Regions from separate parts of the Janthinobacterium sp. 78 genome, predicted to be linked through region 2. Evidence: predicted binding sites of a transcription regulator. Region 2 holds the regulator's gene; each other region holds the start of a gene.

Region 1 (7,545 bases), 200 kb from region 2:
ACGGTCCAGCGTATCTTTCCAGGCCAGTTCCGCGAACAGGTTGGCGCTGGGGACGCCCGGCAAACGGCTGCCTTCGCGCACGCTGCCAAAGGCCTGGTCGTACACAGCGTGCAGGCTGGTGAGCGCCACTTTTGCCGTGAAGCCATACGGCAGGTTCGAATCCAGCGACACTTCCATACCCTGGCGCAAGGTCTTACCCGCATTGCGATAGCTGGTGCGTCCGCCGCTGGACTTGTCGACTACCAGTTCGTCATTCGTCTTGATCTGGAACACGGCCGCGTTCACCTGCGTGTTGTTGCTGATCCTGGCCTTGACGCCCGCTTCCAGGTTGGTGCTGGTGGCCGGTTTCAGTTGGTAATTGAAGCCGCCGCCCAAGCCCGAGTAAAACAGTTCATTCAAGGTAGGTGCTTCGAAGCCGCGCGCGGCGCTGGCGTAGACGTTGACGTTCGGCGTCAGTTTATACAGCAGGCCCAGTACCGGTGTCGTGTGGCTGAATTCCAGGCTGCCGCTGTCGTCGCCATTGCTGAGGAAGTGGTCGTTGACCGCCACTTTCATCTTGCTGTAGCGCACACCTGCGCTGAGCAGCCACGGTCCGCTTTGCCATTCCATCTGGAGATACGGATCGAGGCTGGAGACGACATCCTGCTCGTCGCGGCGCAGCTTGCCTTTTACGCCAAAGCTATTGCCGATGAAGTTTTCATAGCCGGTGCGGTCATCGCTCGAGCGGCCGTAGTCGATGCCGATGGTAGTGCTCAGCTTGCCGCCAGCCAATTGATTTACGTGCAGCCAGTTGGTATCGATGCCGTAGAACTGGCGCTGGAAGTCGACCACGCCGCCCGAATGGCTGGCCGGTGCCTGGAAACCTTTGGTGAAAGCCTGGTACTGGATGACATCGCGGTTGCCGCCATACACCATCACATGCAGGCGGTCATCGCCAAACGCTTGTTCATAGGTGGCGCCGATCTGCTGGTGGTCGATGCTCTTGCGCGTGTTGTAGCGCTCGGCCAGGGTGCGTTTCGGGTTCTGTGTATCCGTCGTGTCGATTTCGCCGGCGCGCGGGTCGCGGGCAAACGTGGCCCAGGTGGCGCCCAGCGGATCTTGCGTGTTGCCCTGGTGCAGGCTGTTGGCGACGATGGTCAGCTTGCTGTCCGCATTGGGCTTGACGGTGATCTTGCCGAACGCCTGTTCGCGCGTGGCGGCGCTGTGGTCGCGGAAGCCATCCGTGCGGAAGCGCGAACCGTCGAGCACGTAGCCGATGCCGCCTGCCTGGCCCTGCGCCGTCAGGTCCACCTTGCTGGTGCCGTAGCTGCCGCCCGTTACATTCAATTCGACGGACGGGGGATTTTGCCCATCCTTGGAAAACAGCTGGATCACACCGCCAGAATGGTTGCCATAGATGGCAGAAAACGGTCCGCGCAGCACTTCGATGCGCTCGGCCGTATCGAGGTTGAAGGTGGCGGCCTGGCCCTGGCCGTCCGGCATGCTGGCAGGAATGCTGTCGCTGATCAGTTTGACGCCGCGCACGCCGAAGGCCGAGCGGGCGCCGAAGCCGCGCGACGAGATCTGCAAGTCTTGCGCGTAGTTCTGGCGGTTCTGCACAACCAGGCCCGGCACGGCGGCCAGCGCTTCCGACGCATTGACGCGGATTTGACCATCCTGGATGCGGGCGCTGTCGACCACGTCGATCGAGGCCGGCACTTCCTGGCTGGGGTGGGCGATGCGGCTGCCGCTGACGACCACCGTATCCATGAGTTGCCCGTTGGCTGGGTCAGCTGCCTCGGCGGCGAAAACGTGGGGGGCGAGGGTGGCGCTGCCGGCGACAAACAGGCTGGCAATGGTGTTCAAGCGGAAACGATGCTGCATGCGGGTTCTCCAATGTGAATAAAAGCCTGCTTGAGCGCGTGAGCGGTACAGGTCTGCGTAGGTGTATCAAGCAATATGCCTGCCATGTCTCCATTGGTGGGCTGAAATTATACGCGTGTCCGTGGCACGGCGTTTGCTTACAGCAATTGTCAGAGGCGCCGCTACCGCGCGCTTTTCCTGTGTTTTTCCATTGAAAAGGTGATTATGCCCAACTTCTTCTCACGCTTGCGCCAGGTGTGCTGGCTGCTGCCTGTACTCGCCAGCAGCGCCCTCCAGGCCGCTCCTTTTGCCTATGTCCCCAATGAAAAATCGGGCACCTTGAGCGTGATCGACACGGCGACCGACCAGGTGGTGCGCCAGATCGCGGCAGGCAAGCGGCCGCGTGGCATTGCCGCCGACCCCACCGGGCGGCAATTGTTTGTCACCGATGCCGCCAGCAGCGCCTTGTTGCTGATCGATAACGCGACCGGCACGCCCGTGCGCACGGTGGCGCTGGGCAAGTCGCCCGAAGGCGTCAGCGCTACGCAGGACGGTCATTACGTGGCCGTGGCCGTCGAGGAAAACAATAGCGTGGCCTTGCTCGATGGCCAGACGGGCGTCTTGCTTGCCGATATCAAGGTGCAGGGACGCAATCCGGAACATGCCGTGTTCAGCCCGGACGGGCGCTGGCTGCTGGTCAGTGCGGAAGAGGCCGAGCAAGTCGATGTCATTGATGTGGCGCAACGCCGCCAGGTGGCTTCCATCGCCGTGGGCCTGCGTCCGCGTGGCATCGGTTTCAGTCCGGACTCCGGCCGCGCCTACGTGGCGTGCGAACTGGTCAACGCCGTGTATGTGATCGACATGGCCGCGCGCAAGGCGATTGCCACCATTCCAGCTGGCAAGAATGCCAACGGCATCGCCGTCCATCCTGGCGGCAAGCAGGTGTATGTCTCGAACGGCACGGACGGCACGGTGATGGTGATCGATACGGCCAGCCACCAGGTCACGGCCACCATTCCCGTCGGCAAGCGCCCGTGGAATATGGCCATCACGCCCGATGGCAGCAAGCTGTACGTGGCCAATGGCCGCTCGAACAGCGTTTCCGTCATCGATACGGCCAGCGCGCGCAAGGTGGCCGATATTGCCGTGGGCGAATTGCCATGGGGCGTGGTGATACGGTAGTGGTACAGGAGCAGGTGTTCCAGTCTGGTACACCTGTTCCATTGTGCAGCGGCGCAGGGGGCGCGATGCGGGCTGGCGTCCAGGCTGGCACGGATCGGAACAGGGGCCGCGCCGCTTGTTCAAAACGCCAACAGAGCCGCGCCCTCCGCTCAAGCCCGGGGCGTGCGCTGAAAAGCGCGCCGGGTTTGACGCCACGCCCTTGCAACAGGGGGAAAAGCGGCTAAGTTTGTAGTGGGATGGTGAGCTGGCACGGCATTTGCGGAAGACTCCGTGTACTCACCCCATCTGTACCAGGACGTTTGATTTTAATTAAAGCAATTCCATTCTAATTAACCCGATAGAGGACGACATGAATCTCGCAGACATCAGCAAACTGGGCGTAGCCAATCCCTTCAAACAACGCTATGACAATTACATCGGCGGTCAGTTCGTTGCACCAGTAAAAGGTGAATACTTTCCTAACATCACGCCCATCACGGGCTTGCCGTTTTGCGAAATCGCCCGTTCCACGGCGGAAGACGTCGAGCTGGCGCTGGACGCCGCGCATGCCGCCAAGGATGCCTGGGGCAAGACTTCACCCGCCGAGCGCGCCAATATCCTGAATCGCATCGCCGACCGCATCGAACAGAACCTGAGCCTGATCGCCACGGCGGAAACCATCGACAACGGCAAGCCGATCCGTGAAACGATGAATGCCGACATTCCGCTGGCCATCGACCATTTCCGTTACTTCGCCGGCTGCATCCGCGCGCAGGAAGGTTCCGTCGCGCAAATCGACGCGGAAACCTATGCCTATCACTACCATGAGCCGCTGGGTGTCGTGGGCCAGATCATCCCGTGGAATTTCCCGATTCTGATGGCCGTGTGGAAACTGGCGCCAGCCCTGGCCGCCGGCAATTGCGTGGTCCTCAAACCGGCCGAGCAAACCCCGGCGTCCATCATGGTGTTGATCGAACTGATCGGCGACTTGCTGCCACCGGGCGTGCTGAACATCATCAACGGTTTCGGCCTGGAAGCGGGCAAGCCGCTGGCGTCGAGCAAGCGCATCGCCAAGATCGCCTTCACGGGTGAAACGGGCACGGGCCGCTTGATCATGGGTTACGCGGCGCAAAACCTGATTCCCGTCACCCTGGAGCTGGGCGGCAAGTCGCCGAACATCTTCTTTGAAGACGTGATGGATGCCGACGATGATTATTTCGACAAGTGCCTGGAAGGCTTCACCATGTTTGCGCTGAATCAAGGCGAGGTGTGCACTTGCCCATCGCGCGTGCTGATCCAGGAATCGATTTACGAGAAATTCATCGAACGGGCCTTGAAGCGCGTGGCCGCCATCAAGCAGGGCAATCCGCTCGACTCGTCCACCATGATCGGCGCCCAGGCGTCGCAGGAGCAGCTGGAAAAAATCCTGTCCTACCTCGACATCGGCCGCCAGGAAGGCGCCGAAGTGCTGGCCGGCGGTGAGCGCCATACGCAGGCAGGCGACCTGGAGGGCGGCTACTACGTGCGTCCGACGGTGTTCAAGGGCAACAACAAGATGCGCATCTTCCAGGAAGAGATTTTCGGGCCCGTCGTCTCCGTGACCACCTTCAAGGATGAGGCCGAAGCGCTGGCGATTGCCAACGATACCTTGTACGGCCTGGGTGCAGGCTTGTGGACGCGTGACGGTTCGCGCGCCTTCCGCATGGGACGCGCCATCCAGGCGGGCCGCGTGTGGACCAATTGCTACCACCTGTATCCAGCCCACGCCGCATTCGGTGGCTACAAGCAATCGGGTATCGGCCGCGAAAACCACAAGATGATGCTCGACCACTACCAGCAAACGAAGAACTTGCTGGTGAGCTATAGCCCGAAAGCCCTGGGCTTCTTCTAAACCGGCAACAGGCGCCGCGCCCTTAGCCGGGGGCGGCGCGCAGAAAGGGATGCCATGAGTGCAGCAATTGCCCGGGTGGTCGCCACCGATGCGGCGCTGGAAATGATGGACAAGTTGCGCCAGCGTCACGGCCCGCTGATGTTTTTCCAGTCGGGCGGCTGCTGCGACGGCAGCGCGCCCATGTGCTATGCGCTGGGCGAGTTCGATGTCAGCGATACCGATATCTATCTCGGCAACTTGAATGGCACACCGTTTTACATGGGACTCGAGCAATTCGAGTACTGGGAGCATACCCAGTTGATTATCGATGTGGTCGATGGCAATGGCGGCATGTTTTCACTCGACAACGGCACGGGCAAGCGCTTCCTGACGCGCTCGCGCCTGTTCACCGATGAAGAGTGCGCGCTGTTGCATGCCCAGCCGCATGAGCACCGCAAGACCTGATACACACATACTAATAAAACAGAGGGAGATGATTGTGCAGAAAAAAATCATGGGGATCGTCGTCGGTTTGGGGTTGGCATCCTTGGCCTCGTTGGCCCAGGCGGCCGACGTGGGCAATGTCACCAATGCCATGCTCGACAACACGGCGAAGAATCCAGCCAGCGTGCTGTCGTTTGGCATGGGCACGCAGGGGCAGCGCTATTCGCCGTTGACGCAAATCAATGACAAGACCGTGGCCAAGCTGGTGCCGGCCTGGTCGTTCTCGTTTGGCGGCGAAAAACAGCGGGGCCAGGAATCGCAGCCGCTGATTCATAACGGCAAGATGTTCGTCACGGCATCGTACTCGCGCATCTTTGCCGTCGACTTGAAAACGGGCGCCAAGCTGTGGAAGTATGAGCATCGCTTGCCGGACGGCATCATGCCGTGCTGCGACGTGGTCAACCGCGGTGCCGCCCTGTATGGCAACCTGGTGATTTTTGGCACGCTCGACGCCTACTTGGTGGCGCTGGACCAGAACACGGGCAAGATCGTCTGGAAGGAAAAGGTCGACGATTATGCGGCCGGCTACTCGATGACGGCCGCGCCGCTGATCGCCGAAGGCTTGCTGCTGACGGGTGTGTCGGGCGGCGAATTCGGCATCGTCGGCCGGGTCGAAGCGCGCAACCCGATGACGGGCGACCTCGTGTGGAGCCGTCCGACGGTAGAGGGCCATATGGGCCACCGCTACGACAAGGATGGCAAGGCCATCGACAACGGCATCTCGGGAACGGTGAACAAAACCTGGCCGGGCGACCTGTGGAAAACGGGCGGCGCCTCGACCTGGATGGGCGGCACCTACGATCCGCAAACCAAGCTGGCCTATTTCGGCACCGGCAACCCGGCGCCATGGAACAGCCATTTGCGTCCCGGCGACAACCTGTATTCCTCGTCCACCGTGGCGCTGGACGTCAAGACAGGCCAGATCAAATGGGCGTATCAAAACACGCCCAACGATGCCTGGGATTTCGATGGCGCCAACGAGTTCGTCACCTTCGACATGGATGGCAAGCGCTACGGCGGCAAGGCCGACCGCAACGGTTTCTTCTATGTCATCGATGCCACCAACGGCAAGCTGCAGAACGCCTTTCCGTTTGTGAAGAAAATCACCTGGGCCAGCAGCATCGACCTGAAAACGGGACGGCCGAACTATATCGCCGCTGGCCGCCCAGGCGACCCGACCAAGGGAGAGGAGGGCAAGAAAGGCACGACCGTGTTTGCCGCGCCCGCTTTCCTCGGTGCAAAAAACCAGATGCCGATGGCCTACTCGCCGCAAACCAAGCTGTTCTACGTTCCCGCGAACGAATGGGGCATGGACATCTGGAACGAGCCGATCAGCTACAAGAAGGGTGGCGCTTTCCTCGGTGCCGGTTTTACCATCAAACCCTTGTTTGACGACTACATCGGCGCCATGCGCGCCATTGATCCGAAGACGGGCAAGATCGTCTGGGAAATCAAGAACAACGCGCCGCTGTGGGGCGGCGTGATGAGCACGGCCGGCAATCTGGTGTTCTACGGCACGCCGGAAGGCTACCTGAAAGCCGTCGACGCGAAGACGGGCAAGGAACTGTGGAAATTCCAGACGGGTTCCGGCGTCGTGGCGCCGCCCGTCACCTGGCAGGATGGCGATACGCAATATGTGGCCGTCGTATCTGGCTGGGGTGGTGCGGTACCGCTGTGGGGTGGCGAAGTGGCCAAGAAGGTCAACTTCCTGGAGCAGGGCGGTTCCGTGTGGGTCTTCAAACTGGCATCGAAGTAACGGGGTGAAACGCCCGGGCCATTCGGACGGGTGTCTCCCTGTCCGCCGGGCGCTTTCTTTTTGCTGACGGCCCAGGCCGTCAGTTTTTTGTTTACCAGTCTCTCCACTATGCATACTTGCGGTCAAAAAATGAACACTATCTGTGGCAATTGATCCGCTGCTGCACACGTTAACGACGCTTTTTCTCTTTCTCCCTCTGAGCAGTGCTGGGCACGCTTATTGCCAAAGCTTGAGGTACATCAATCACTGGTGTGCACACTAAAAACAGAGAAGAAAGAGGAGACGCAATGAACACATTGAGCAAGCTGGGGAGCCTGGGTGTCATGACAATCGCAGCGATGGGGCAGGCACAAGCCGTCGATATCAAGGCGGGAGACTGGACCGTGTCGGTGGGCGGCATCGTCAACGCCTA
Region 2 (7,545 bases):
CTGCAAAAAACCTATGGCAAGCGGCAAGTCGTGCATGATGTATCGCTGCAAGTCGAATGCGGCGAAGTGGTGGGATTGCTGGGCCCGAACGGCGCCGGCAAGACCACCTCGTTCTACATGATCGTCGGCCTGGTGCCGTCGGACGGCGGCAGCATCGATATCAGCGGCGTGGACATTTCCCGCCTGCCGATCCACCGCCGCGCGCAGATGGGCCTGTCGTATCTGCCGCAGGAAGCGTCCGTCTTCCGCAAGCTGACGGTGGAAGACAATATCCGCGCCGTGCTGGAAATCCAGACCGTCGAAGGCCGTCCTTTGAAGAAGGCCGAGATCGAGGAGCGCCTGGATAAATTGCTGGCTGACTTGCAGATTGAAAAGTTGCGCGAGAACCAGGCGCTGTCGCTGTCGGGCGGCGAGCGACGCCGCGTGGAAATCGCCCGCGCGCTGGCTACCGACCCGCGTTTCGTGCTGCTCGACGAACCGTTCGCCGGTGTCGACCCGATTGCCGTGATCGAGATCCAGCGCATCGTGCGCTTCTTGAAGGAGCGCAATATCGGCGTGCTGATCACCGACCATAATGTGCGCGAGACGCTGGGTATCTGCGACCGTGCCTACATCATCAACCAGGGCTCGGTGCTGGCGTCGGGACGCCCCGACGACATCATCGCGAACGAGTCGGTACGCCGGGTCTACCTGGGCGAACACTTCCGCATGTGAGCCAATGAAACAATCATTGCAGCTGCGCACTTCGCAGCACCTGGCACTGACGCCGCAGTTGCAGCAATCGATACGCCTGTTGCAATTGTCTACCCTGGAATTGCACCAGGAACTCGAGCAACTGCTGACGGACAATCCCTTGCTCGAGCGCCTCGACGATCCGCTCGACCATTCGCTGCGCCTGCTGTCCGACGGAGCCCTGAGTTCCACGGCCGCGCCGGCCGAAGCGCCGCCCCAGCCGCCAGGCCAGGATGCGCCTGCGGCGCCGGCCGAAGCGGAGACCTTTGACGGCGAGGCGAGCGACAGCCCGGCCGCCGCAGACGGTGGCGACAGCGACTGGAGCGAGGCGAGCCGGGGCAAGGCGCCCGATGACGAAGATTCGCGTCCGCAATTGGAGGCCCATCACTGCACCCTGCGCGAGCACCTGATGGAGCAGATGCGCGTGACGGTGCTCGAGTTGCGCGACCGCGCGCTGGTCGAGCTGATCATCGACGCGCTCGACGACAATGGCTACCTGGAAGAGTCGCTCGACGACATCCTGGCGCGCCTGCCGGAAGAGCTGGAAATCGACGCCGACGAGATGCGCACGGCCTTGTCCCTGTTGCAAAGTTTCGATCCGCCCGGCGTGGGTGCGCGCAATGCATCCGAATGCCTGGCGCTGCAAATCAAGCGTTTGCCGCACGTCGCCATGGTGACGCGGCGCATGGCCCTCGTCATCGTGGAAAAGCATCTGGCCTGGTTTGCCCAGCGCGATTTCAACAAGCTGAAAAAAGCCCTCGATTGCGACGAGGAAGACTTGCGTGAAGCGCAAACGGTGATTCGCCAGTGCAATCCGCATCCGGGCGCCGTGTTCGCCTCGGACGTGTCCGATTACGTGGTGCCCGACGTCGTCGTCAAGCGCGCGCGCAATGGCTGGCAAGTCACCCTGAACAACGACGTCATGCCGCGCCTGCGCGTCAACGCCATGTACGCCAACTTGCTCAAGCAGGGCAAGGGCGAGGGCGCCATGGGCGCACAGTTGCAGGAAGCCAAGTGGCTGATCAAGAATATGCGCCAGCGCTTCGACACGATCCTGCGCGTGGCACAGGCGATAGTAGAAAGACAAAAGAACTTTTTCTCGCATGGGGCCGTTGCCATGCGCCCCCTTGTGCTCCGTGAAATAGCTGATACACTGGGTTTACACGAGAGTACTATCTCGCGGGTAACAACTCAAAAGTACATGCTGACCCCGCACGGCATGTTCGAGTTGAAATATTTCTTTGGTAGCCACGTCGCCACCGAAGCGGGGGGCGAAGCATCATCGACGGCGATACGGGCATTGATCGTGCAACTGACAGGAGCAGAAGACCCTAAAAATCCTTTATCCGACAGTAAGATTGCGGACATGCTGGGGGAACAAGGCATGGTGATTGCGCGACGTACTGTTGCCAAATACCGGGAAGCGTTGAAAATTCCGCCAGTGAGCCTGCGTAAGTGTTTGTAAGTTTTTTTCGGTTCCTCTGCGGGCCGGATAGGATGGACCGCACGAACCCGATCATCTTTAGGAGTGTGTATGAATCTCACCATCAGCGGACATCATCTCGAAGTGACACCAGCCATCCGTGAATACGTACAAACGAAGCTGGAGCGCGTGAAACGTCATTTCGATCAAGTTATCGATATCGCCGTGATTCTGACCGTGGATAACCTCAAAGAGAAAGAAAAACGTCAAAAGGCCGAAGTCAACCTGCGTCTGAGTGGCAAAACTGTCTATGTGGAAAGCCTGGCGCATGACCTGTATGCCGCAATCGATATCCTGATCGACAAGCTGGACAGGCAAGTGATGAAATACAAAACCAAAGTGCAAGGGCACGGTAAAGAGGCGATCAAGCATCTGCCAGACAACTCGGAAGAAGAATTAGCCGCCGTCTAAACGGCCTGCGACTTTCAACCGGTTGTGATCAACTAAGGGCGCACATTGCGCCCTTTTTTGCGCCCCTGCCTGTCGAGCGCAATGTTGCCCGTGCAGGCGCTAGAATGTGCCTACTCTCACTTCTTTCATTTTCCCATGAGCGACTTCGTCCAGACCTCCATCCGCAACCGTACCGGGCACATCGTGCTCGACCGTCCGAAAGCCTTCAATTCCCTGTCGCTGGAGATGGTGCGGGCCCTGAGTGCCGTCTTGCTGGCCTGGCGCGACGATCCGCAGGTGGACGCCGTCGTGATCCGTTCCAGCAGCGAAAAAGCCCTGTGCGCCGGCGGCGATATCCGTTTCTTTTACGATGCGGGCCTGGCTACGCCGCAAGGCGGCAGTGCATTGCTGGAAGATTTCTTTACAGAAGAATACGCCTTAAATCATGTCATTCATTTCTACCCGAAACCGTATATCGCCGTGATGGATGGCGTGGTCATGGGCGGCGGCATGGGCGTGGCGCAAGCCGGGCCCGGCAACCGCCTGCGCATCGTCACGGGCCGCACGCGCATGGCCATGCCGGAAGTCAATATCGGCTTGTTCCCGGACGTGGGCGGCAGTTATTTTCTGTCCCGCCTGGCCGGCCAGCTGGGCCTGTACCTGGGCTTGACGGGCTTGACGATCAACGCGGCCGATGCCCTGTACACGGGGCTGGCCGATGTCTACCTGCCCGAGGCGCAGATGGGGGCGCTGCTGGCCCTGTTCGAATCGACGCCGGGCGAGGCCTTGCCGGTGGCCATCAAGGCGCTGGCCGCGCCGTTCCAGGCCGAGGCGGGGGCTTCTGCTTTGGCCACCGCGCGCACGGCGCTGGACCGCCACTTCGGCGCCCCTTCCGTGGCCGCCATCATGGCCTCGCTGGCGCAGGACGACAGCGCGTTCGCAGGCAAGGCCCTGGCGGCCATGCGTTTGCGTTCACCGCTGATGATGTCGGTGACCCTCGAATTGCTGCAGCGCGGTGCCCACCTGGGTGTGGCCGACTGCCTGCGCCTGGAGCGCAGCGTGGTGCGCCACAATTTCGCGCATGGCGAAGTGCTCGAAGGCGTGCGCGCGCTGGTGGTCGACAAGGACAATGCGCCACGTTGGAACCCCGCCAGCCTGGACGAGGTCGATGCAGCCATGGTGGCACGTTTCTTTGCCCCCGTCTGGCCGGCCACGGCGCATCCGCTTTATTATCTGAAGTAACAACGCTGGATAAAACCGTAGCGAGCGGAAGGGAGAGGTGGTTGAGAAGCGGAACTGTGCTTTACGCACAGTGAGCATCGCAGACCACCTATACCGACGCGCAGTAGGTTTTATTGGCGTTCTCTAGCTGCGCTCGCGGTGGCGTAGAACCACGCGCTCGTTCGGCCCGAAATACTGCGCCAGCCGTTCCGCCATGTACACGGAGCGGTGCTGGCCACCCGTGCAACCGAGCGCCACCGTCAGGTAGCTGCGGTTGTCGGATTTGAATGACGGCAACCACTTCTCGATGAAGGCGCGGATGTCGGCCAGCAGTTCCAGCGCGCTCGGCTGCGCGTCGAGGAAGGCGATCACGGGCGCATCGCGTCCGTCGAGCGGACGCAGCGCCAGGTCGTAATAGGGATTCGGCAAGGCCCGCACGTCGAAGACGAAATCGGCGTCCAGCGGCACGCCCAGTTTGAAGGCGAACGATTCGAAGAACAAGGTCAGCGGCGCGCGTTCGGAGGCGACGATATCCTTGATCCAGGCACGCAATTTGTTCGCGCTCAGTTCCGAGGTATCGATCACATGGCCCAATTGCTCGATGGCCGACAGGCGTTCGCGTTCTTCCGAGATACATTCGATCAGGGTGCGGCGGCTGGCGGGGTTCTGGTTCGGCCGCAATTCGTGCGACAGCGGATGGCTGCGCCGCGTTTCCGAGAAGCGCGCCACCAGCGAATGCGTGGTGGCCGTGAGGAACATCACCTTGACGTCGTGCCCCTGGTCGCGCAGCAGGGCCACATTGTGCGGCAGGCTGGCCAGCGACTCGGCGCTGCGCGCATCGACGGCGACGGCCAGTTGCGGTGTGCCTTCGTCGAGCAAGGTTTGCACCAGGCTGGGCAGCAAGGCCGGTGGCAGGTTGTCGACACAATAGTAGCCGGTATCTTCCAGCACATTGAGCGCGACGGATTTACCGGAGCCGGATATTCCGGTGATAAGGACGATATGCATACGCCGATCATACAATAAAGATCGGCACTGCGCTCCCGAGGCAATGATCTTTACAAATGATTGCAATTTAGACTGTGGTATTTCTTTGCTGCACACGTCAACAATGTTGTCGGATTACGCGGGGCGTTGCCCCGCTAATCCGACCTACGTTGTTAATCGCCACTCATGGCGAGTCGTTGCCGCTCCATGAACTCCTGCAAGGTATCGATGCCGCGCAGCTGCAAAATCGTGTTGCGCACGGCCGCTTCCAGCAGCACGGCGATGTTGCGGCCGGCGGCGACGGGGATGACGACCTTGCGCACGGGCAAGCCGAGCACGTCTTCCGTGGGGAACAGGAAGGGCAGGCGCTCGACTTCCTCTTCCAGCGCGTTGCGGCGCACCAGGTGCACGATCAGTTTCAAGCGCATCTTGCGGCGCACGGCCGTTTCGCCAAAGATGGCCTTGATGTCGAGTAAGCCCAGGCCCCGCACTTCCAGCAGGTTTTGCAGCAGGGGCGGGCAGCGGCCTTCGATCATGTTGGGCGCGATACGCGAGAATTCGACGGCGTCATCGGCCACCAGGCCGTGGCTGCGCGAAATCAATTCCAGGCCCAGTTCGCTCTTGCCCAGGCCCGAATCGCCCGTGATCAGCACACCCACGCCCAGCACGTCCATGAACACGCCATGCATGATGATGCGCTGCGCCAGCTTTTTGGACAGGTAGACGCGCAGGAAGTCGATCACTTGCGCGGCCGGCAGCGGGGTGGAGAACAGGGGAATGTTTTGCTCGTCGCAGATGGCGAGGATGTCGGGCGGCGTTTCCAGCCCTTGCGCGATGATCAGCGCGGGTGGGCCGCCGGCGATCAGTTCACCGATCACATGGGTGCGCGTGTTGACCTTCAGGCGCTGATAATAATTGATTTCCTGGTGGCCGAAGACCTGGATGCGGCCCGGATGGATCAGGTTCAAGTGGCCTACCTGGTCGGCGGCCGACGAGACGTCGCCCGAGATCAGGCGCTCGCCGCCGGGGAAACCGGCGAACCAGCCCAGTTGCAGACTTTCACGATTATCGTCGTACAGGCGTTGTATCGTCAGCGGCGTTTGCAACATGGCAGTCTTCTTCAGGAGTGGAGGAATACCTGAAGTTTAACCCGTCGCTTGCAGACTGGGTTGCCAATTGACGATGCGCGAATGCACGGATTTCGGTTCCGGATCCGTGGCCAGCGCCGTGCGGAAGGCATCGTCGGAAAACATTTCAGCGATTTCCGACAAAATTTCCAGATGTTGCTGGGTGACATGATCGGGAATCAGCAGGAAAAACAGCAGATTGACGGGCTTGCCATCGGGCGACTCGAACGGAATCGGCTCGGCCAGACGCACGAAGGCGCCCAGCGGCGCTTTCAGGGTCTTGCTGCCTTTGACCCTGCCATGCGGCACGGCTACGCCATGGCCCAGGCCTGTCGAGCCCAGGCGTTCGCGGGCAAACAGATTGTCCGAAACGGTAGAGCGGGCGATGCCGTAATTGTTTTCGAAGATCAGGCCGGCTTGCTCGAAGGCGCGCTTTTTACTGGACACTTCCAGGTCCAGCAGGACGTTTTCGAGAGATAATATTTTGCTAAGATTAGTCATGACACTCAATGAAATGGTGCAATGCGCAGAGGGCTTGCGAGCCGAATTATAGGCCTGTTTCCGCGGCCTGTAACGCCAATTCTCAACAGTATACGCGCGCTGCGGGCGCAGTGGGCGCGACAGCCCATGTCGCCATCATTTTAGCAAAAAAATAACATCGGGGTGTAGCGGCTATTTCTTGATTAAAAACACGCGGCGAACAGATTTTTCCGCCGCCGAATGCCGATTTTCCGATTTTTCAGCGTCTTTGACATGCTCTGAGGCACTACTGCAACGTTGTTTTAAAACACAGCCAACATTCCTGTTGGCATGATTTCAAGGTATTGCGCGAGGTTATTGGCGCGCATTGCGCAGATTGCCCGGCATCGTGCCCGTGCTGTAGTTGCTGCGCCACGGATTGATATCGAGCCCGCCGCGGCGCGTATAGCGCGCATACACGGACAGTTTTTGCGGCTTGCACTGGCGCAAGATATCGACAAAGATGCGCTCCACGCATTGCTCATGGAATTCGTTGTGCTCGCGGAAACCGATCAGATAGCGCAGCAGGCTTTCCTGGTCGATCTGTGGTCCCGCATACGCGATCTGCACGCTGCCCCAGTCAGGCTGGCCCGTCACCAGGCAATTCGATTTGAGCAAGTGCGAGACGAGTTTTTCTTCCACCGGTGCTTCATCGAGTGCCGCCTTCAACAGCAGCGGCGAGGGCGTGTATTGCGTGATTTCCAGGTCCAGGCGGTCGAGCAGCACGCCGTCGAATTCGCCCATTTTCAGCTTGCCGAAGTCTTCCTGCAAGGTCAGTTCCACTTGCACGGGCGCGCCAAAACCGTTCGACAGATCCTGCTTGAGCAAGGCCAGCAGCGCATCCGGGCTGTCCAGTTTGGTCTGGTTGAACGAGTTCAGGTACAGCTTGAACGATTTCGACTCGATGATGTTGGGCGAATCGGCCGGCGCGCTGACCTTGGCAATGGCCACCTGCGGCTTGCCGCGCTGGTTCAGCCACGACAGTTCATACGCATTCCAGATGTCGAGGCCAAAGAAGGGCAAGGTGCCGCGCAGTTCCAGCTCGTCGCGCTTGCCCTGGCGCGGAATCGGAAACAGCAGTTCCGG
Region 3 (7,545 bases), 190 kb from region 2:
GGGACGGATCGCGGAAGGTTGTCCAACTGTTGGAATAGTTGGTTTTTGGCTCATAGAAGGTACTTAGGCAAATCCGGGTACGGAATTCAAGGGGTTGAGACGAGTGCACTTGTGCACGAAGCAATCGGAAGTGGTTCCAAGAAAAGCCTCTAAGCTTCAGTCATACGAGACCGTACCGCAAACCGACACAGGTGGGCGAGATGAGTATTCTAAGGCGCTTGAGAGAACTCGGGAGAAGGAACTCGGCAAATTGGTACCGTAACTTCGGGAAAAGGTACGCCCCGGTAGCTTGATTGGTTTACTCCATGAGGGTGAAAGGGTTGCAATAAACTGGTGGCTGCGACTGTTTAATAAAAACACAGCACTCTGCAAACACGAAAGTGGACGTATAGGGTGTGACGCCTGCCCGGTGCTGGAAGATTAAATGATGGGGTGCAAGCTCTTGATTGAAGTCCCAGTAAACGGCGGCCGTAACTATAACGGTCCTAAGGTAGCGAAATTCCTTGTCGGGTAAGTTCCGACCTGCACGAATGGCGTAACGATGGCCACACTGTCTCCTCCCGAGACTCAGCGAAGTTGAAATGTTTGTGATGATGCAATCTACCCGCGGCTAGACGGAAAGACCCCATGAACCTTTACTGTAGCTTTGCATTGGACTTTGAACCAATCTGTGTAGGATAGGTGGGAGGCTTTGAAGCGGGGACGCTAGTTCTCGTGGAGCCAACCTTGAAATACCACCCTGGTTTGTTTGAGGTTCTAACCTTGGTCCGTTATCCGGATCGGGGACAGTGCATGGTAGGCAGTTTGACTGGGGCGGTCTCCTCCTAAAGTGTAACGGAGGAGTTCGAAGGTACGCTAGATACGGTCGGACATCGTGTTGATAGTGCAATGGCATAAGCGTGCTTAACTGCGAGACTGACAAGTCGAGCAGGTACGAAAGTAGGACATAGTGATCCGGTGGTTCTGTATGGAAGGGCCATCGCTCAACGGATAAAAGGTACTCTGGGGATAACAGGCTGATTCCTCCCAAGAGTTCATATCGACGGGGGAGTTTGGCACCTCGATGTCGGCTCATCACATCCTGGGGCTGTAGCCGGTCCCAAGGGTATGGCTGTTCGCCATTTAAAGTGGTACGTGAGCTGGGTTTAAAACGTCGTGAGACAGTTTGGTCCCTATCTGCCGTGGGCGTTGGAAATTTGAAGGGGGCTGCTCCTAGTACGAGAGGACCGGAGTGGACGTATCTCTGGTGTACCGGTTGTCACGCCAGTGGCATTGCCGGGTAGCTAAATACGGAAGAGATAACCGCTGAAAGCATCTAAGCGGGAAACTTGCCTTGAGATGAGATTTCCCAGAGCCTTGAGCTCTTTGAAGGGTCGTTCGAGACCAGGACGTTGATAGGCTGGGTGTGGAAGTGCAGTAATGCATTAAGCTAACCAGTACTAATTGCCCGTACGGCTTGTCCCTATAACCTTAGCAGGTACAGAGGATAAGACGGTACAACGTTGTGCGTTTGTTGATACTACTATTCATTACCCCAATCTTTGCTTCTTCCAGATTCAGGCTTTGTCGCTCCACTGAGGACAAATGCCAGTACAAGTTATGCCTGATGACCATAGCAAGTTGGTCCCACCCCTTCCCATCCCGAACAGGACCGTGAAACAACTTTGCGCCGATGATAGTGCTGCAACCAGTGTGAAAGTAGGTTATCGTCAGGCTTGTTATACGCAGTAGAGAAAAACCCGATCAGCAATGGTCGGGTTTTTTTTCGCCTGGATATTTGCCGGGGTCTGGGGGCAGACCCCGGCTGTTGCTGGGTTTTATCGACTCACGTCTTCCCAGCTCACGCCAAACTTCGTCAGGTATTTTTTCAGCCTGTCTGCGTCATTCGGCTTGGCTTTCGCCGCACGCGAGACGGCATACAGCGTGCGGCCCGCATCGGACAGGCTGTTCGATTGCCGGCACACCTGGATCACAGCCTGCAACTGCAGCGCATCGAACAGGTCGAGTTGTGAAGCCGCCTGCTCTCCCATGATCCCTGTCAGATCCACTTCCCCGCTATCGCTGCGCCCACCATGATGTCGCCACATCCGCTGCAGGCGCTTGATCTCTTCGTCGACGACACTATCCGTGATGCGCCCCGCCTCCGACAAAGTAGCCAGGCGCGTAACGGCGGCAGACAGGTCGCGGAAATTGCCTTTCCATGCCGAGGTGGGTAGGGTGGCGAAGCGCATGAAGCGTTCGCGCGCCTCCTTGTTGAAGCGCACTCTTTCGCCCGTTTCGGCGCCATATTGCGCCAGCAGGTATTCCAGGTTCGGCTCGATGTCTTCCGGCCGCTGTGCCAGGCCCGGTAATTCGTAGGTCCACAGGTTGATGCGCGCATACAGGTCTTCGCGGAAGCGACCGGCGGCCACCTCTTCACCCAGGTCGCGGTTGGTGCCGGCGATCAGCTGGAAGTCGCTTTGCACTTCCGTATCGGCACCGACGGGGAAAAAGCGCTTTTCCTCGATGGCTTTCAGCAGCATCGCCTGCTCGTCGAGTCCCAGCTCACCGATTTCATCGAGAAACAGCAAGCCCTTGTGCGCGCTGCGCAGCAAGCCGGGCCGATCCGCTCCCGCGCCCGTGAAGGCACCCTTGATATGGCCGAACAGGGTGGAAGCGGCGCCATCGCCATGCAGGGTGGCGCAATTGAGGTCGATGAATTTGCCGTCGATCTGGTGGCGCGATTTTTTCAGCTCATACACGCGGCGCGCGAGCAAGGATTTGCCGGCACCGGTCGGCCCCATCAGCAGCATGGGGGCTTTCGATTTGATGGCGACGCGCTCGATTTCCTCGATCATGCCGTTGAACTTCGCATTGCGCGTGGCGATGCCGGACTTCAGGAAGGCCACGCCTTCGGCCTGTTCGCGCGTAAAACGCTGGGCGATCTGGTCGTAGCGCGACAGATCGAGGTCGATCAATGCGTAGCTGCCGGGATTGCCGGCGGCCTGGCGCCTGGGCGGCGACGTTTGCACGAGACGGCCCGGAAAATAGCGTGCTTCCGTCATCAGGAACATGCAGATCTGCACCACGTGGCTGCCGGTGGTGATGTGGATCCAATAGTCTTCCTTGTCCGGATCGAACGGGTAGTTGTTGGCAAAATCGTAGAGGGCGCCGTACACGTTCTCGAAGTCCCAGGCATCGCTGATCGGTAGTTCGTGGGCGATCAGCCTGGTTTCAGGCGAGACGCTGGCGATATCCTGCGATACCTGGCGTACCAGATTGTCAAACTGGCTGCCCGCGTACAGCAGTTCGAAGCGGTCGATGATCTTGTCCTCATGCTGGGTCAGGGCGATGCTTGGGCGCCACTTTTCCCAGCGTGCCGCTCCCCTGCCATTGTCGAGCTGCGTGCCGAGAAAGCCGATGACGACCGTGCGTTTTGCTTGCATAAATTGGATAAATATTTATCTTAAAAGATAATTATAGTTCAGATTGTAATGCGCAGGAACTTGCTCGGCAGAACATGCATTTAAATATTATTTAATCAAATCAATGGTTTATAGGTATCTTGAGTGAAATATTGAAAGCTGGCACAGCGCTTGCAATAGAGAGTGTGAGTGTAGCAACGAGATGAAAGTAGAGAGCAGGGAGGAACGAAAATGGGCAATACCGACCTCCAGAGCCGATACGTCGGCAGACGTTTTACCCAGCCTTGTCATCACCCCCTATAAAATAGAAGAAAAGAAGCAGATGAAAAACGAAGAATACGAAGTCCTGCATACCGAAGGCAGCCGTCCCGTCAAAATGTGGACCCGTGGCGTGCCTGTCGAAGAAGCGGCCAAAAAACAATTACGCAACACGGCGACCCTGCCGTTCATTTACAAGCATATCGCCGTCATGCCCGACGTCCACCTGGGTAAAGGTTCGACCATCGGCAGCGTGATTCCCACCCTGGGTGCGGTGATTCCGGCGGCCGTCGGCGTGGATATCGGTTGCGGCATGATGGCGGCGAAAACCACGCTGACGGCCAGCGACTTGCCTGATAATCTGGGACCACTGCGCAGCGCCATCGAACGCGCCATTCCGCACGGGATGTCGCCGAAGACGCGCGGCCACCGCGGCCGTGACGAGGGTTCCTGGCATACGCCGCCTTCGGTGGTCGATGCGGCCTGGCTGCAGCTGAAGGACGAGTTCGATGCCATCTGCCTGAAAACGCCGAAGCTGAAAAATACGAATCACTACCGCCACCTGGGAACTTTGGGCAGCGGTAACCACTTCATCGAAGTGTGCCTCGACGAGCAGGGCTCCGTGTGGTTCATGCTGCATTCCGGCTCGCGCGGCGTGGGCAATGCCATCGGCACGCATTTCATCGAACTGGCCAAGCAGGATATGCGCACGCACTTCATCAACCTGCCCGACCAGGACCTGGCTTACCTGGCCGAAGGTACGCAGCATTACGACGATTACGTGGAAGCGGTGGGCTGGGCGCAGCGTTTTGCGCGCAACAACCGCGAAGTGATGATGCAGAACCTGATCGCGGCCGTGCGCACGGTCATCCATAAGCCGTTCCAGACGCATGTGGAGGCCGTCAACTGCCACCATAACTATGTGCAGAAGGAACACCACTTCGGCAAGGACGTGCTGGTCACGCGCAAGGGCGCCGTGTCGGCCCGCGCCGGCGAGCTGGGGATCATTCCCGGCTCCATGGGCGCGAAGAGTTTTATCGTGCGCGGCAAGGGAAATGCGGAGAGTTTCCATAGCTGCAGCCACGGTGCCGGACGCACGATGAGCCGCACGGAAGCGAAGCGGCGCTTCAACCTGACCGACCAGATCCGCGCCACCGAGGGCGTGGAATGCCGCAAGGATGAAAATGTGATCGATGAGATTCCGATGGCCTACAAGGATATCGACGCGGTGATGCTGGCACAGCGCGAGCTGGTCGATGTGGTGCATATCCTGAAGCAGGTCGTGTGCGTCAAAGGTTAACAGAGAGAAAGCAGAGATGATAGAAATTGATGGAGCGCAAGGTGAAGGCGGCGGACAGATTTTGCGCTCGGCGCTGAGTTTGTCGATGATCACGGGGCAGCCATTCCGCTTGACGAATATCCGCGCGGGACGGGACAAGCCCGGCTTGCTGCGCCAGCATCTGCTGGCCGTGCAGGCGGCAGCCGCCATTTGCGGGGCGCGCACGACGCCGGTGGCGCTGCGCGCATCGAGCCTGGAATTCATGCCTGGTCCCATACGCGGTGGCGATTACCGCTTTGCCATCGGCAGCGCCGGCAGTTGCACCCTGGTATTGCAAACCCTGCTGCCGGCCCTGCTGCATGCGGATGGGCCGTCCACCGTGCGCATCAGTGGCGGCACGCACAATGCCATGGCGCCGCCCGTGCATTTCCTGCAGCGCGCGTATGGCCGTGTCCTGGAACAGATGGGCGCCGAGGTAGAGATGACGCAACAGCGCTATGGTTTTCATCCCGCGGGCGGCGGCGAGGTGCTGGCCACCGTGCAACCGTGCCAGCGCTTGCGGCCCATTTCACTGCTGCAGCGCGGCGAACGCAAGGCCGGGTATGCGGAAAGCGTGGTGGCGGGCGTGCATGTGAACGTGGCGCAACGCGAGCTCGAGCGCGTCGCCGACGGCATGGGCTGGAGCGGCAAGCAGCTGCGCCTCGTCGGCTTGCCGGCGGAGCAGGGACCGGGCAACGTCCTGTTGCTGACATTGGAACATGAGCACGTCACGGAAGTATTTACCTCGTTCGGCGAAAAGTCCTTGCTGGCCGAAACGGTGGCCAAGCGCCTGTTGAACGAGGTGCGTGCCTATCTCAAGACGGACGCGGCAGTCGGCGAGCACCTGGCCGACCAGCTCTTGCTGCCCATGGCGCTGGCCGGTGGCGGTAGCTTCAGTTGCAGCAAGGTGACGCAGCACGCGCTGACGAATGCGGAGGTGATTGCCCGATTTTTGCCCGTGCGTATCACTTTCGAGCCGCAGGAGCGGGGCAGCATCTGCACGGTGGCCGCCGCCTGACCCTCGTGGTGACACAACTACCTGTTGCAGCTGTTCCAAATTGATACATGGGCGGTCGGATGTGGGGCATGTACGCATGGCATGGCATTTGCTCTTCTTGGATATTCACTAAAAAAACCAAGGAGACCAGCATGACCTATTCCATCCGTACCCTGCTCGGCGTGGCAGCCGCCGGCGCCGTCGCCCTCACTTCCCTGCTGACCTTGCCGCAGGCCTATGCGCACGGCAATGTCACGCCGCAAGGCGTCGACACCACGGGCTTGCCCAAGGTGGGCGACAAGTGGCTCGAACAAAACCCGTATCGTGGCAACAAGCTGGCCTTGACGGTCGGCACCTCGGCCTACAACCAGAATTGCGCGCGTTGCCACGGCATCGAAGCCATCTCGGGCGGCATCGCGCCGGACTTGCGCCAGCTCGACCGCGATTGCTTCGGCATCAAAAATGAGACAAAGAAACAGGCCTGCTACAAGGAAACGGACAATTATTTCCTGACGACTATCCGTCACGGTAAAGTACGCAATGGCGCCGTGTACATGCCGCCGTTCGAAGGCGTCTTCAACCAGGAAGCCATGTGGGCCATCAAGACCTACCTGGAAACCCGCCGCGAGTCTAATTAGGTCGAATTGATAACGAAGGAGTCCCATGCGTTCATTTCAACTCCCGGGCGCGCGCGCGATGCTTGCGCTCGCCTGCCTGGCACTGTGCGCAGCCGCGCCAGCGCGCGCCGACTGGCAGAAAGTGCAGCAGTCGGGTAGCCTGAAAGTGGCGGTGTATAACGAGTTTGCGCCGTTTTCCGACAAGGGCACGGGCATCGATATCGATATTGCCGAAGCGCTGGCCAAAAAGCTGGGTTTGAAACTAAGCTTGCTGCCCTTTCCCGCCGGTGAAAACCTGAACGACGATTTGCGCAATATGGTGTGGAAGGGCCATTACCTCGGCTATGGTCCCGCCGATGTGATGCTGCATGTGCCGGTCGATAAAAAATTGATGGCCGATAACGACAAGGTCGAGATCTTCGCGCCGTATTACGTGGAAACCGTGCGCCTGGCGCGCAGCGCGCAAGCTGTGCCGCAATTCGATGGCGTCGCTTCGCTGGCCGGCAAGCGTATCGGCGTGGAAAAGGTATCGATCGCCGCCATGCTGATGCTGGGTGAAGACAATGGCAAGTACCGCGACGACGTGCGTATCTTCGACACGGCGGCCGAAGCCTTGCAGCAATTGCAGGCGGGCAAGCTCGACGCCGTGCTGGCGAATCGTTCGGAAATCGAGTCGGTGCTGAAAAGCGATCCCGCTTTTCCCTTGAGCGAAGTGGCGTTCGCCCGCTTGCCGCGTGCCGGCTGGGCCGTGGGCCTGGCCGTCAGCCGCCAGCAACTCGACGTGGGCAAGTTGCTGCAGGCAGCCATGAATGAGATGGCGGCCAGCGGCGAATTGCAAGCCATCTTTGAGAAATATGGGGTGAAGGAAGCGCGGCCGTAACAGGCCATGCTAGTCAGGTAAAAAGCCCGCGTATCTTCCGATACGCGGGCTTTTTCTTTAGAAACTGTACT

The links. The regulator sigma-54, encoded in region 2, starts transcription at its own class of promoters, with help from an activator protein. The targets are predictions, from matches to a motif close to TGGCANGNAANCTGCTTT.
Region 1: the regulator sigma-54 is predicted to act here: its motif matches at 1,986-2,003, upstream of C8C92_RS04595 (beta-propeller fold lactonase family protein).
Region 3: the regulator sigma-54 is predicted to act here: its motif matches at 6,076-6,093, upstream of pedF (cytochrome c-550 PedF).

What each region holds. Positions count from the first base shown of each region.
Region 1 is NZ_QENT01000001.1:1,047,569-1,055,113, forward strand. Features, by position in the region: gene C8C92_RS04590 (TonB-dependent receptor) at 1-1,863, opposite strand, end outside; gene C8C92_RS04595 (beta-propeller fold lactonase family protein) at 2,068-3,024, shown strand; gene adh (aldehyde dehydrogenase) at 3,374-4,894, shown strand; gene C8C92_RS04605 (DUF779 domain-containing protein) at 4,949-5,338, shown strand; gene C8C92_RS04610 (methanol/ethanol family PQQ-dependent dehydrogenase) at 5,367-7,133, shown strand; gene C8C92_RS04615 (porin) at 7,421-7,545, shown strand, end outside.
Region 2 is NZ_QENT01000001.1:850,224-857,768, forward strand. Features, by position in the region: gene lptB (LPS export ABC transporter ATP-binding protein) at 1-714, shown strand, start outside; gene C8C92_RS03725 (RNA polymerase factor sigma-54) at 719-2,197, shown strand; gene raiA (ribosome-associated translation inhibitor RaiA) at 2,267-2,626, shown strand; gene C8C92_RS03735 (enoyl-CoA hydratase/isomerase family protein) at 2,762-3,847, shown strand; gene rapZ (RNase adapter RapZ) at 3,971-4,834, opposite strand; gene hprK (HPr(Ser) kinase/phosphatase) at 4,987-5,922, opposite strand; gene C8C92_RS03750 (PTS sugar transporter subunit IIA) at 5,959-6,441, opposite strand; gene queF (NADPH-dependent 7-cyano-7-deazaguanine reductase QueF) at 6,775-7,545, opposite strand, start outside.
Region 3 is NZ_QENT01000001.1:1,039,762-1,047,306, forward strand. Features, by position in the region: rRNA gene C8C92_RS04555 (23S ribosomal RNA) at 1-1,464, shown strand, start outside; rRNA gene rrf (5S ribosomal RNA) at 1,603-1,715, shown strand; gene rtcR (RNA repair transcriptional activator RtcR) at 1,818-3,425, opposite strand; gene C8C92_RS04570 (RtcB family protein) at 3,727-4,962, shown strand; gene rtcA (RNA 3'-terminal phosphate cyclase) at 4,979-5,998, shown strand; gene pedF (cytochrome c-550 PedF) at 6,130-6,615, shown strand; gene C8C92_RS04585 (transporter substrate-binding domain-containing protein) at 6,641-7,474, shown strand; gene C8C92_RS04590 (TonB-dependent receptor) at 7,532-7,545, opposite strand, start outside.